2 regions of the Leptotrichia sp. genome follow, and region 1 is predicted to be linked to the other one. Evidence: riboswitches for the same ligand, from Rfam matches in the RefSeq annotation. Region 1 holds a riboswitch; the other holds the start of a gene.
What was found. A riboswitch is a leader RNA that binds a small molecule or an ion and turns the genes downstream of it on or off. The one in region 1 is predicted to bind thiamine pyrophosphate.

Region 1 (4,430 bases):
CAGCATTGTGAAGTTCCATCCAGGCATACATAAGCGAACCTCCTCTTGAAACGATATTAGTTATTCTTTCATTCCTTTTGAAAAGTTCTACTGCTTCTCTATTTAACCCTGCATGAATAGTAACAAAGTCCACTCCATCTTCTGCATGTTTTCTTACCACATCTAAAAATTCTTCTGCCTTTATATCCTTTAATTCCTTATCATAAAAGCCAATTGCATCGTAAACAGGAACTGTTCCAATCATTGCAGTAGACATAGCGATTAATTTTTTTCTAAATTTTTCTGTTTTACCAAACGAGCTTAAATCCATTATTGCATCTGCTTTCATATCTATGGCAACTTTTACTTTTTCCAATTCTCTATTTATATTAGGACAATCCTTTGATATTCCTAAATTTACATTTATTTTTGTAGATAAGCCTGTTCCAACTCTTTTTGCTAAAAGAGAGCTATGATTTTTATTTGCAGGAATAGCAATTTCACCTTTTGCCACTCTTTCCATTAAAATTTTTTCATCCATAGATTCACTTTCTGCAATAATTTTCATCTCCTTTGTTAAAATACCTTTTTTAGCAGCTTCCATCTGTGTTTTATACATAATAATATCATCTCCTTGTATTAAATAAAATTTTTTTACATAATATTTACTGTTTTTTTACAATCTTTTTCTGATAATATCCCTGAAACTGCACATATTCCCTGCAGTCCAATATTTTTTAACATACATGCATTATTAATATTTATTCCACCTATTGCAAAAACTGGTATTTTTACACTATTTACTATCTTTTTTAAATCTTCCATTTCTAATTTTTTTGCATTGCCTTTTGTATTTGTTCCAAAAATAGCTCCGCTTCCAATGTAGTCTGCTCCTGATAATTCTGCTTTTTTAGCCTCTTTTGCATTTCTTGCTGTTGCTCCAATTAAAAATTTATTTTTTAAAATCTTTCTTGCCTTTTCTATTGGCATATCAGTCTGTCCTAAATGAACTCCATCTGCCTTGACAGCCTGTGCTATGTCCAATCTGTCATTTATAATAAATAATGCTCCATAATTTTTGCAGATTTCTTTTACTTTTAATGCCTTTTCATAAAAGTCTTTTGTAGAGCTGTTTTTTTCTCTTAACTGAACTATTTTTACTCCACCTTTGATACTTTCTTCTATACATTTATAAAAATCTTTTCCAAGACAGGCTTTTTCATCGGTTACTAAATAAATTTTACAGTCTTTTAAGTCCATATATTCCCCTTAATAAAGTTTTTCTATATCAATATTTTTATATATTTCGCCCATTTGATTTACTGTCCCAGCTATTTCTCCAAAATCTACTGAATTTCTTATTGAACATAAGACAAAATTCTTAGCTTTCTTAACTGAGTCCAGCATAGAATAGCCCTTAGCTAAATTAGAGGCAATAGCTGAAGATAAGCTACAACCTGTTCCATGAGTATTGTTACTAGAAATTTTTTCTCCTTCTAAAATATATATTTCTTCTCTATTCATAAGAATATCCACTGCACTATTTGAAAGATGTCCACCTTTAACAAGAACCCATTTTTTAGTAAAATCTGCAATTATCTTTCCATAAGTTTTCATTTTTTCTATACTATCTATATTTTCTATATTTTCATTCTTTAAAATTATTTTTACTATTTCTTTTGCTTCATCTAAATTAGGTGTAATTATATCTGCCAATTTAAATAATTTATTTACTAAAAAGTCTTTTGTTTCATCTTTTATTAAAGAATTTCCGCTTGTCGCAATCATCACAGGATCAAGAACTATATTTTCTGCTTTATATTTCAATAAAGATTCATATATTATTTTCCCGTTTTCTTTAGTATTTATCATTCCAATTTTTATGGCAGAAACTTTTATAGTATCTAATATTGCTTCTATCTGACTTTTTAACATCTCTATTGAGACATTTTCTATCATCTTTACTTTCTGCGGGTTCTGTGCAGTTAAACTTGTAATAACTGTCATTCCGTAAACTTCATTTGCGGAAAAAGTTTTCAAGTCAGCTTGTATTCCCGCTCCTGCACTGCAATCTGAACCTGCTATTGACAATACATTTTTCATATTTTCCTCCAAATACAAAAAAAGTATATACCTAATTTGTATATACTTTGTAATCTAAAATAAACTTTCTTACTTCCTACGTTGGCATTATCCAAATCAGGTCAAAAGGTCAAGGCTCACATCCTTTTCTCAGTCAATTTATTGACTCCCTTGTAACTAGTTTTATTATTTAATTTTATTATATTTTATTCACACTTAATATAATAGCACATATTTAATTTTTATACAATAGATTCAAAAAATTATTTTTTATATTGTTGCAGAATATAATTTTGTATGGTAAAATTTTATTAAGTAATAAATTTAAAAATGAAATATATTCAAATAAAAAAGAATTGGTGAAAGGGAGAAATCTAAAATGTTAAACGAATTTGAAAAAAAAATTAGAATAAATGAATTGACAAATTTGAGAAAAGAACTTATGCAGCAGGGAAATGTTGTGGAGGAAGTTAAAGTTTTAAAGGAATTAGCAGAACTTACGGAAGATGTTTTTGGAGAAGAAAGTGACGAGAATATTAAAATTTTGAACGAAGTTGGGGGAACTCTTAAATATGTTGGGGAATTTGACACAGCCAAAAATGCTTTGCTGAAAGCACGAGGATTTATTGAGAAAAAGTATGGAAAAGACAGTATTCCATATGCGACTTGCAGCCTAAACTTGGCGGAAGTTTACAGATTTATGAAAAAATATGATAAAACAGAAGATATTTATCTTAATACGATGAAAATTTATGAAGCTAATAATCTTCAAAATGATTATGTCTATGCAAGCGTATGTAATAATTTGGCTCTTTTTTATCAGGAGCTTGGAAGATTTGAAGAGGCGATTGAATTACAGGAAAGAAGTCTGAAAGTATTGGAAAAAGTTGGGGAAAATCCAATTCAGTATGCGATTACATTGAGTAATCTTGTACAGCCTTATTTGAAAGTGAAAAATATTGAAAAAGCTGAAGAATATTTACAAAAATCATTAAAATTAATTGAAAAGGAAGTTGGAAAATCTCACAATTTATATGCGGCAGTCTTAAATAATATGGCAACTTTTTATTTTGAAGAGAATGAATACGAAAAGGCATTGGAATTATTCGAGGAAAGTGCCAAAATCTGTGAAAAAACATTTGGAAAGGAAAGTAATAATTATAAAAATATTTTGGAAAATATTGAAATTGTAAAAGAAAAAATGGTTTAGATTTTTTTAGAAGGAGAAAAAATGGATTCAAATAAAATAAAAGGACTGGAACTTTCAAGGAAATATTTTGAAGAAATTTATCTGCCAGTTATAAAAAGTGAGTTTCCAGAAGTTTTTGAAAAAATGGCGGCTGGACTTGCGGGAGAAGGTTCAGAATGTTTTGGATTTGATGATGAGATTTCGCAGGATCATGATTTTGGACCGTCTTGCTGTATTTGGCTAACTTCGGAGGATTATGGGAAATATGGGCTGAATTTGCAAAAAAGGCTTAATGAGCTACCTAAGGAATTCTTGGGATTTAGGGCATTGAATGTGAGTGAATTTGGAGATGGACGACGTGGAGTTCTGAATATGGATGACTGGTTTTTTAAGTTTTTGGGGGATGTGAAGGCACCTGAAAATTTGTATGATTGGAGATTGATTCCAGAAGAATTGCTTGCAACGGCGGTTAATGGCGAAGTTTTTTTAGATAATTTGGGAAAATTTACAAAAATTAGAAGTGATTTGGAAAAATATTTTCCAGAAGATATACGGCTTAATAAAATAGCCACAAGATGTATGAAAATGGCACAATCTGGGCAGTATAACTATTTGCGGTGTATGAGAAGAAATGAGATTGTGGCGGCAAGGCTAGCGGAAACTGAGTTTATAAACGAGGCAATTCATATAATTTTTTTATTAAATAAAAAGTATAAGCTGTTTTATAAATGGATGCCAAAAGCCTTGAAAAATTTGAAAATTTTAGGAGAAAAAACGTATTTTCTAATTGAAGAATTAGTAAAATTGCCAGTTGGTGCAGTAAACCGAAAATTTCAAATTATTGAAGAAATAAGTGCTAATGTAATTTTAGAATTGAAATATCAAAATATTGTTCCACGACAATTAACAAGCGATTTTTTACAGGATTATGGGCCTTTTGTGCAAAATAAAATAGAAGACGAAAAGTTAAGAAACTGGAATCCTGCGATGGATTAATGTAAAAAATATTAGATTTATTCAATAACTATACAAACTTAGGATTTAATAAATAAAATATCCTAAAGCAAGGGGGCTTGACCCCTTGTAGAGAAAAAAAACTTAGTTTATCGAACATATATCTATTATTTTATAAAATAATTATGGATTTAAAAATAGGAGAATCAAAAATGGAAATAGAAGT
Region 2 (4,430 bases), on a different contig from region 1:
CGAATATTCTATTTGCACTTGAAAGTCTGGAAAAGAATTTTGGCTATACTATAAACTCCAAAGGATATAAAGTGATTAACAAAGTTCGTATTTTACAAGGTGATGGAATTAATGAAGATACAATCTGGGATATTTATAAATCTTTAAAGGATAATAAATATTCTGCTGAAAATGTTACTTTGGGCTGTGGAGGATCACTTTTGCAAGGAAATGAAAAATCTAGCATTAACAGGGATACCCATAAATTTGCTATGAAATGCAGCTGTATAAAAATCGGTGATGAAGTTAGGGATGTTTACAAAAATCCTATTACCGATAAAGGAAAAGTGAGTAAAAAAGGACGGCTTGACTTGATAAAAAATAAAAATGGAGAATTTGAAACAGTAAATATTTCAGATTTGCCTGAAAATCAATATCATAAAGATTCTGTGATGGAATGTGTTTTTGAAAATGGGAAAATTTTGAAAACATATACTTTTGAAAAAGTAAGAGGAAATGAAGATTTATTATATAAGCCAACTTTGATAAGAGAAGTATCAAAGTAAAAGTAAATAATAAAAAATAATGATTAATCTGCTATTCAAATGGGAAATAATATAGGATTACGAAAGAAGGAAATAAATGAAAAAAATATTATTATTAGGAGCGGTTGCAATATTGGCAGTCGCTTGTGGAAACAAAGTAAAAACAGAAAATAAAACTGGACAAAATGCAGAATATACGCAATATTTAGACAGCTTGAAAGCTGATAACAATTTAAAAATCACAATGGGAAAAGTTCCAGTAACAATTGTCGGAAAAGAATTGAAAGTTGGAGATAAAATAAAGGAAGTGCCTTTGGTTATAAATTCAAAGCTGGATGAAAAAAATATATTTGAAGATAAAAATATAAAAGTAATTTATACAGCACCGTCGCTTGATACAAAAGTTTGTTCACTACAGACAAAACATTTGAATGAAGCCGCAAAAACTTATCCAAATGTAAAATTTTACTCAATAACAGTTGACACTCCGTTTGCACAGGAAAGATTCTGTACAGCCAATGAAATTAACGGATTAAAGGCAGTTTCTGACTTTAAATATCATCAATTTGGTATTCAGAATGGATTTTTTGTAAAGGAAAAAGGACTGTTGACAAGAGCATTGATTATAGTAGATGAAAATAATAATGTAAAATATATTGAATATGTACCTGAAGAAGGGAAAGAGGCAAATATTGACAAAGCATTAAAATTTTTAAAAAATAATTTGATAAAAAAATAAAACTTTGAAAATTTGAAAAAATGAGGTATAATTAATTGAAAATAAATTTTTTGGAGGAAAAATGAAAAAAATAAAACTATTATTTTTATTTGCAATTTCTACAGTGATTTTCACTGCCTGTGGAGATAAATACAGCATAGGAAATTTGAAAAAAAATGATAAGCTTTTAAAAGAGACTATCATAAAATGTAAAGAAAAAAAAGATGAGAAAATTTGTAAAAACGTGGAACAGGCACAGAATGAGCTGGCACAGGAATGGTGGAACAAAGTAAAACCTGAAGTTTCTACAAAAGTTGAAAAAATGTCAAAAGACATGATGGCAGGAAATGTTAGCTCAAGTATGGAAAGCACACCCGAAAAACTATGGGAATGGGAAGCAAAACATCTTTCAACAACACCGCAAAAGGCTAAAGAAGTAACATTACAGCTATTTAAGCAACTTTCACAGCATATAAAATTTTTAAAATTTGATTATGATTTGAAAAATGTAAAGACAGGACAGACAAGTGCTGGAAGAAATTATGCTATTATACCGACAAAGAGTAGAATTTTAACGCAAGGTAAAGAAATGGAATTAAATCAAAAGACTTTAGCATTTGATGATAAAGGAAAATGGTATTTAGTAAATATCGATGATAAAACTAAAATTATCTTAAAAGAATTATATTCAGATCTTGCAGATGTAAACATAGAACAATAATAAATAAAAAATACTGGGGAGCAGATTTGCTGAGAATTAAACCCATATAACCTGATACAGATAATACTGTCGGAGGAAGTATTTTATATAAAATAAAAAAATCATACTAACTAAAGTAAAATAATACTAAAATTATTTTAAATAGTTTATAAAAATATAGGATCTCCTTTTGATAAGGAGATTTTTTTGTTTTAAATTAATTTTGCTATATTAGTACTTTTTTAAATGAAGGCTAGTACAAAAAAATGTCGTAAACTAGCCATAGGTTGTAGGATTTACGGAAATGAGCAATCCTACAAAAATAAAAAAGAAAGAACATAGTAATTAGTTAAATAATTATGAAATAAATATTAGACCTGTTCGATAACTATACAAACTTAGAATTTAATAAAATAAATATCTTGAAGCAAGGGGTCTTGACCCCTTGTATAGATAAAAAAACTTAGGTTATCGAACATATCTAATGATTAATCTGCTATTCAAATGGGAAATAATATAGGATTACGAAAGAAGGAAATAAATGAAAAAAATATTATTATTAGGAGCGGTTGCAATATTGGCAGTCGCTTGTGGAAACAAAGTAAAAACAGAAAATAAAACTGGACAAAATGCAGAATATACGCAATATTTAGACAGCTTGAAAGCTGATAACAATTTAAAAATCACAATGGGAAAAGTTCCAGTAACAATTGTCGGAAAAGAATTGAAAGTTGGAGATAAAATAAAGGAAGTGCCTTTGGTTATAAATTCAAAGCTGGATGAAAAAAATATATTTGAAGATAAAAATATAAAAGTAATTTATACAGCACCGTCGCTTGATACAAAAGTTTGTTCACTACAGACAAAACATTTGAATGAAGCCGCAAAAACTTATCCAAATGTAAAATTTTACTCAATAACGGTTGACACTCCGTTTGCACAGGAAAGATTTTGTACTGCCAATGAAATTAATGGATTAAAAGCAGTTTCTGACTTTAAATATCATCAATTTGGTATTCAAAATGGATTTTTCATAAAGGAAAAAGGTCTTTTAACAAGGGCACTTATGATTCTTGATGAAAATAATACTGTAAAATATATTGAATATGTTTCTGAAGAAGGAAAAGAAGCTGATGTTGAGAAAGCATTGAAATTCTTGGAAAATAATCTGTTAAAAAAGTAAAAATTTTGAAAATATAAAAATATGAGGTATAATTAATAAAAATGAATCTTCTGGAGGTAAAAATGAAAAAAATTATTTTATTATTGTTAGTTGTTTCAGCTGTTACATTTGCTGCTCCTGCAAATAAAAATAGAAATCAAAACTTGAATACAACTGTTCAAAATAGTAAAAAAGGAGAAACAGCACAGGAAGCTTGGGAAAGAGTAAAACCTGAGATTAAAATACGGCTAAATAAAATTTCAAAAGATTTGGTTGCAGGAAATTATAAAGCAAGTTTTGATGAAATGCCAGAAAAATTTTTAACATACTTGGCTAAAAAGGGATCTATGTCTGTAAATGAACTTAAAAATGTAACTATAAAAACGATGAATAAACTAACAGATAATATGAAAATAATTGAAAATACCTCTGATTTTGAAAATGTTAAAGTAGGGAAAACTGAAACAGGAAGAAATTATGCAATCATACCAACCAAAGTTACAATAATTTATAATGGACAAAAAATAAATGGCGAAGGAAAAACAATGGCATTTGAGGATGGAAATAAATGGTACATTATCAATTATGAAAAAGAGTATATGATTTTCTTAAAGGATGTGTATCCAGACTTAGCTAAAATAAAATAAAATAGAAATAATGAAAAATACTGGGGAGCAATTTTTGCTGAGAATTAAACCCATGTAACCTGTACAGATAATGCTGTCGGAGGGAGTATTTTATATAAAATAAGAAATAATTTTAAAGTTATTTTGTATATCTTTTTAAATTATTTTAGAAAATTTATAGAAATATAGAATCTCCTTGTGATAAGGGGATTTTTTTATACAAAGAAATTTTAAATAAAAAAACAGTTTTAAGGAAAGGGATGATGGATTATGGAAAAAAAAAAAATTAATGCAAGTATTGCAATTCAGGTATTGCCAAATGTTGTAGGAAATGAAGAAATTGTAAGAGTTGTTGATGAAGTTATTGAATTTATTAAAAGCAAAGGGTTAAAAATGAATGTTGCTCCATTTGAAACGACGATAGAAGGAGATTTTGACGAACTTATGGAGATTGTTAAGGAATGTCAGGTTGTGGCTGTGAAGGCGGGGGCTGAAGGTGTAATGTCATATGTAAAAATAAATTATAAACCGAAAGGAGATATTTTAAAGATTGATGAAAAAATTTCAAAATATAACAGATAAAATTGCACCAAGTATTATTATTGCTGTATTGCTGATAATTTGGCAAATTTTGTCAATGGTGAATATTATTCCAAAATTTATGTTGCCGTCGCCATTTGAAGTTGTAAAAGCGTTTGTT

Region 2: another riboswitch for thiamine pyrophosphate. It lies ahead of tpx (thiol peroxidase); the one in region 1 lies ahead of thiD (bifunctional hydroxymethylpyrimidine kinase/phosphomethylpyrimidine kinase).

The regions. Positions count from the first base shown of each region.
Region 1 covers NZ_DBHIXN010000015.1:6,150-10,579, forward strand. The annotation lists gene thiC (phosphomethylpyrimidine synthase ThiC) at 1-598, opposite strand, end outside; gene thiE (thiamine phosphate synthase) at 634-1,239, opposite strand; gene thiD (bifunctional hydroxymethylpyrimidine kinase/phosphomethylpyrimidine kinase) at 1,249-2,082, opposite strand; TPP riboswitch at 2,139-2,244, opposite strand; gene ACO409_RS04435 (tetratricopeptide repeat protein) at 2,441-3,271, shown strand; gene ACO409_RS04440 (DUF4037 domain-containing protein) at 3,293-4,246, shown strand; gene ACO409_RS04445 (DUF4125 family protein) at 4,417-4,430, shown strand, end outside.
Region 2 covers NZ_DBHIXN010000005.1:40,228-44,657, reverse strand. The annotation lists gene ACO409_RS01965 (nicotinate phosphoribosyltransferase) at 1-545, shown strand, start outside; gene tpx (thiol peroxidase) at 622-1,263, shown strand; gene ACO409_RS01955 (EexN family lipoprotein) at 1,325-1,963, shown strand; TPP riboswitch at 1,968-2,058, shown strand; gene tpx (thiol peroxidase) at 2,484-3,125, shown strand; gene ACO409_RS01945 (hypothetical protein) at 3,188-3,751, shown strand; TPP riboswitch at 3,763-3,853, shown strand; gene ACO409_RS01940 (thiamine-binding protein) at 4,001-4,312, shown strand; gene ACO409_RS01935 (ABC transporter permease) at 4,284-4,430, shown strand, end outside.